DNA from 2 places in the Paenibacillus odorifer genome. Region 2 is predicted to be linked to the other one. Evidence: riboswitches for the same ligand, from Rfam matches in the RefSeq annotation. Region 2 holds a riboswitch; the other holds the start of a gene.
What was found. A riboswitch is a leader RNA that binds a small molecule or an ion and turns the genes downstream of it on or off. The one in region 2 is predicted to bind thiamine pyrophosphate.

Region 1 (3,162 bases), 1.2 Mb from region 2:
TTTTTGGAATCAAAGCTATAGTGACTGGTCTCAGGTCTATCTTCCACGTCCGACTCCAGTACCGAAGCAACCCAATCCTCATCAGGCATTGGATGAAAAACGGTTTATTTCGGACAATACAATTTCTTTTGCCAAAAACCAAGCGGATATCATTCGTAAACTTGCCCCTAAGCAATGGGTAACCACGAACGGTCTGTTCGGTCATCTCGATAGCCATGAAATGACGGATGAACTGCTGGATTTCTTCAGCTATGATTCCTATCCTCAGTTCTCTACTATTTTTTATGACCCGAATGAGCGGAATCCGCTGAATGATAGAGGCTGGGGACTGTCATTATCTGTTGTTCGTTCGATATCCCCGAATTTCTGCATTATGGAGCAGCAGTCAGGCCCGGGTGGCTGGGTGAACCGGATGGATATGCCTTCTCCAAAGCCCGGGCAGATGCGGTTATGGACTTATCAGTCGATCGCTCATGGGGCAGATATGGTGTTATATTTCCGCTGGCGGACAGCTACGATGGGCAATGAAATTTATTGGCATGGAATCAATGACTATCATAATCAGCCTAACCGGAGAGTGCGGGAAGCGGGGCAGATCGGTCAGGAGCTGGCAGCAGCAGGTCAAGCGTTTATCGGTACTCATAATCAGGCTAACGTTGCTATTGTTCGTGATTATGACAATGAGTGGGATGGAGAATACGATGTTTGGCATGGCCCGTTTATGTGGAAGAGCAATAAGGAGTGGTACAAGGCTCTTCAGCGGAAGCATATCCCGAATGACGTGCTCTATCTGCGCAAAAAAACAACGCTGGAGGAGCTTGCAAGGTACGACGTGCTTATCTATCCTCACCCAGCGATTATGACAGATGAGACAGCGTCTCTGCTGGATGAATATGTTCAACAAGGCGGCAAACTGATCTTCGGCTGTAGAACTGGCTATAAGGATGAGCGCGGTCAATGTTATATGCGTCCTTTCCCAGGTACTGCTAAGGATCTATGCGGGATCACAGTTGAAGAATTCACAATGGTTAAGGGCAGTCGTCAGCCAACAACAATTAGCTGGTCGGGCGCGACCGAAGTCGTTACAGGAGCAGATGACTTTAATGATATTCTCAAAATAGAGGAAGCTTCGGTTGAAGTGATGGCGGTTTACGCCTCTGATTATTATGCGGGAAAACCGGCGGTAACTAGAAATCGTCGCGGCAAGGGTGAGGTTTGGTATTACGGAGCCGTATTTAACGAACAGGCAGCGGCTGAGATCATAAAATTAATTGATCTACAATCGCCAGCAAATTGGCTGGAGCTCCCAGAAGAGGTAGAGCTGCAAGTCCGTACCGGAGCTTCTTCCAGTTATGCTTTTTTGCTTAATTATAGTGAGACTCCTGTCACGATCCATCTTCATGAGACCAAAACAGATTTACTGAGCGGCACAACATTGTCGGGCGAGGTGCTTCTGGAAGGATTTGGGGTATTGGTGTTATACTAACGTACACATTGATCTCACATTTGAGTAGATTTGGATAATTCTCTCTTTTCGGTTATACTTTGAAGTAGCAATTATAGTCACGGGAGCTTGGTGGGACCAGGCTGAGAGGATAGTTATAACTATCGACCGTCAAACCTGATCTGGATAATGCCAGCGGAGGAAATGGAGCTCTATTTCTATTTGTCTACTCTAAGGCCGCATCTTATACAGATGTGGCCTTTTCTATGTGTGGGGAGTAGACCGTCTCCGCTTGATCAAATCACCTTATAGGAGGAATTGAGATGACAAGCGAATTGAACAACGATCCAATCAATCTATCAGCTTTTCCAGCAAGTCAAAAAGTCTATGTAAAGGGTTCACGGTCTGATATTCAGGTCCCTATGCGGGAGATCTCACTTAGTCCAACTGCGGGCATAGACGGCGAAGAGGAGAATGCCCCAATTCATGTCTATGACACAAGTGGGGCTTACACGGATGCTAATATTCATACTGATATTCGTCAGGGGTTAGAGCCCAATCGTCTAAGCTGGATTGAGGAACGAGGGGATGTGGAAGCGTACGAAGGAAGAACCGTGAAGCCTGAAGATAACGGGAATGCAACGGGAAAAGCTGTGGCGGAAGTGTTTCCAGCGCTCCATAGAAAACCTTTGCGAGCGAAAAAGGGGCGTAATGTCTCTCAAATGCATTATGCACGCAAAGGGATTATTACTTCGGAAATGGAATACGTTGCGATTCGTGAGAATGTGACACCGGAATTTGTAAGAGATGAAGTAGCCCGCGGCCGCGCCATCATTCCAGCGAATATCAATCATCCAGAGAGTGAACCAATGATTATTGGGCGTAATTTTTTGGTAAAGATCAATGCCAATATTGGAAACTCCGCAGTATCCTCATCCATAGAGGAAGAGGTGGAGAAAATGAGATGGGCTACCCGCTGGGGTGCAGACAATATAATGGATCTCTCCACAGGTAAAAACATCCATACGACACGCGAGTGGATCATCCGTAATTCTCCTGTTCCTATTGGAACGGTGCCTATTTATCAAGCTTTGGAAAAAGTGAATGGGAAAGCGGAAGATTTAACGTGGGAAGTATACCGTGATACGCTCATTGAGCAAGCGGAGCAAGGGGTGGACTATTTTACCATTCATGCGGGAGTTCTGCTTCGTTATATCCCGTTGACGGCACAACGTATGACAGGTATTGTTTCAAGAGGTGGCTCCATTATGGCGGCATGGTGTCTTGCGCATCATCAAGAGAACTTTTTATATACACATTTTGAAGAGATATGTGAAATCATGAAGCTGTACGATGTTTCTTTTTCCCTAGGCGATGGATTACGTCCGGGTTCGATTGCTGATGCGAATGATGAAGCACAATTTGCCGAGTTAGAGACGTTAGGTGAATTAACAGCTATGGCTTGGAGTCATGATGTACAGGTGATGGTAGAGGGTCCAGGACATGTGCCGATGCACTTGATTAAAGAGAATATGGATAAGCAACTTGAAACTTGCAACGAAGCCCCTTTTTATACGTTAGGTCCACTGACTACAGATATTGCGCCGGGGTATGATCATATTACCTCTGCTATAGGTGCAGCGATGATTGGTTGGTTCGGTACAGCAATGTTATGTTACGTAACTCCGAAGGAGCATCTTGGCCTGCCTAATAAGGAA
Region 2 (3,162 bases):
AGCGATTTTGATCTGCGAAATTACGCTTGGACTGCCTGCTTCGATCAACGCCTCTTGCATCTGACGCACAACCTCCAGCAGCTCGCTAAGCTCACCTTCCATTGTGGTTTCCAGCGGATTCACCTGATGTTTAACACCGGATTTTTGAATGACCTCAATCGCTTTATCTACGTATGGGATGGAATCCTCATTGTTCGGAGTTTTTGGAATTACTTGAATGCTTAGTAGGGTGTTAGCCACAATAATCAATCCTCTCATTTTATATGGTAAGTTCAAAAAGCCAACTTTGATAACGAAGTAATTCAGGAAGCAAACTCGACATCGAATCTTGAACGAACTTGGGAAGTCCGGTACTCACGTAGCACATCACTACGCTCCGTTCCTCCTTCCTCAAGTAACGTCCAACCTTCTTGGTTCTGAAAGCTGACTTTTTGAACTCTTAAATTATAAGGTAAGTTCAAAAAGCCAACTTTGATAACGAAGTAATTCAGGAAGCAAACTCGACGTCGAATCTTGAACGAACTTGGGAAGTCCGGTACTCACGTAGCACATCACTACGCTCCGTTCCTCCTTCCTCAAGTAACGTCCAACCTTCTTGGTTCTGAAAGCCGTCTTTTTGAACTCTTAAATTATAAGGTAAGTTCAAAAAGCCAACTTTGATAACGAAGTAACTCAGGAAGCAAACTCGACATCGAATCTTGAACGAACTTGGGAAGTCCGGTACTCACGTAGCACATCACTACGCTCCGTTCCTCCTTCCTCAAGTAACGTCCAACCTTCTTGGTTCTGAAAGCCGTCTTTTTGAACTCTTAAATTATAAGGTAAGTTCAAAAAGCCAACTTTGATAACGAAGTAATTCAGGAAGCAAACTCGACGTCGAATCTTGAACGAACTTGGGAAGTCCGGTACTCACGTAGCACATCACTACGCTCCGTTCCTCCTTCCTCAAGTAACGTCCAACCTTCTTGGTTCTGAAGTCCGCTCTCTACTCCGCCGGTAAAAAATCATTACTGAATGCACTAGCAGCATCCAGCGGTTTATCCAGCAACTTCAGATCGTACATCCAGTCGCCATAATTCTGCCAGACCTCGGTTTTTTGCTCGCCCCAGCGGGCAGCATCGTCCTTGTATTTTGGGCTAAGCCATTTTTGACTAGCTAGGACAAGGTCGGCGTCCAGGTCAGGAACGGCCTTTGATAACATACCGGCAGCCTCTTCCGGATGATCAATGGCATATTGATAACCTTTTGATGTGGCTTTCATGAAGGCCTTCACCAGATCAGGATGATCTGCAATTTGCTTCTCACTCGTCGTCAGCACAGGCGTGTAATAATCGAGCTGCGGCGCATAATCCTTTAAGTACAGCATATCCAATGGCTCGCCACGCAACTCAGCCTCAACACCAGTCCAAGCGTAGAAAATCCAGGCGAAATCAATGTCACGTTTGACGGCGGTAAAATAATCAGCTTCACCGATACTGATCAGCTTCACCTTTTTCACATCGCCACCTTCAGGATCCATGATAGCTTTCATGGCTGCTTCTTCCGCCGGTGAGCCCCAGCCTCCGTAGGTTTTACCTTCGAAATCCTTTGGTGATTTAATATTGCGATCTACTGGAGCAGCGAATCCCGACGTATTATGCTGAATAATAGCTGCTATCGAGACAAGGGGTACGCCTTGTAGACGGGCTAGTGTTAATCCTTCTTGGGCGCTGATGCCAAATGCGGCTTCGCCAGAAGTAACCATAGTATCAGAACCCGCTGCGCCTGGCTGAACGATCTCGACGTCCAGACCTTCTTCAGCGTAGTAACCAAGATCCTTAGCTACGTATAGACCGGTATGATTTGTGTTCGGTGTCCAGTCGAGTGCGACTTTAACTTTGGTGAGCTCTTTTGGAGCATCCGTCCCAGCCGCAGCAGTTGGATCAGTAGCATTTGCTTTGTTTCCGGCTGTATTCCCAGTGTTGCTGCCGCATCCGGCAATGGCAAGAATGAGTACACAGGTGAGGCACAACGTATGTGCTTTTTTAAGGTGCATGTCTTCTTCTCTCCTTTAAGGTTACAAGAATCCCGTCTTCACAACATGAACCGTAAAGTGTAGTATGTACGTTTTTCTACATCTTTTAGTGATCTTACAAAAAAAGCGCCCCGAGTGATCGGGACGCTGGCTTGGCGCAAGGTTAGTTAAGGTCACAGGGACCAGAACCAATTGGCGATTCCTACGCTGGCATTATCCAGATCAGGTATAAGGGTCAGTATCTTGTGGGATACAATCTCAGCCGGCCAATTCCAGCACCCCTGGTTCTATGAAGTTAACGGGTATTTCTATGTGCAATATAAGTAAGCATAAGTTTTGTACCCATACTTTATATCTTATATTTCTCGCATACGGTGTATTATAGACGGCTGTACTCGGAATGTCTAGTAGTGCACTCCTGAATTTTTCCAATCCAGTAGTTTCTTTTTTGCTAGTCTAGATCTTTATATTTCTTGCGGTGACGCCGTTTAAGCTCACTAACCAGCGCCCCTAGCGTGAGGACAACGCTGATCAGAATCCCGCTCATGATCACGAAGAGGGCAAGAAATTCAAAGGGAGAATAACCAATCATTTTACTCCATTGAATCTTTCCATCCAGATCGTCAATGACCTGATTCATGCCGTAAATCCCGCTTACTACCGTAAATACAGTGAGAATCATCAGCAGATTATCCCGTCGCTTGGACTGAAACTTATCCTGATACTGAAACAGGTCATTTAAGGTTTCTTTCACTTCCTCGAACAAAGCATCGTTTCCGTATACTTTACGCAGCTGAAGAAATATCTCCCGGCCCTGCGACTGGGAAATCAACTCCAAGAAGTAGAACTTTGCCGAGAACTTATTGATGGAGTAGATTAGATTGTCTATTTCCTCATAATCATGATTAATCCGAAGTCGGGAGTGCATATTGGCGAGCTTTAGCAGAACGATTTTATGGAAAATATTGAGTAAAAATCCGTAATAATATTGCCCGTACATCTGGTTGGCTAGACTAACAGCAATCTCCTGTTCAGCGCGGGTCATGCAGCAAAAGGTCTGCTCATTCATCATATAATACGTGTCTGGACCCCAGCGATTATAGGAGTGTTCATGACAATAGTTCGCAATATACGCTGGATCGCTGGCA

Region 1: linked by a shared signal. The riboswitch ahead of thiC (phosphomethylpyrimidine synthase ThiC) and the one ahead of PODO_RS02070 (ABC transporter substrate-binding protein) in region 2 are both predicted to bind thiamine pyrophosphate.

The regions. Positions count from the first base shown of each region.
Region 1 covers NZ_CP009428.1:6,075,911-6,079,072, reverse strand. The annotation lists gene PODO_RS26450 (beta-galactosidase) at 1-1,486, shown strand, start outside; TPP riboswitch at 1,556-1,665, shown strand; gene thiC (phosphomethylpyrimidine synthase ThiC) at 1,768-3,162, shown strand, end outside.
Region 2 covers NZ_CP009428.1:473,246-476,407, forward strand. The annotation lists gene PODO_RS02065 (thiamine-binding protein) at 1-240, opposite strand, end outside; gene PODO_RS02070 (ABC transporter substrate-binding protein) at 986-2,035, opposite strand; TPP riboswitch at 2,197-2,307, opposite strand; gene PODO_RS02075 (magnesium transporter CorA family protein) at 2,466-3,162, opposite strand, start outside.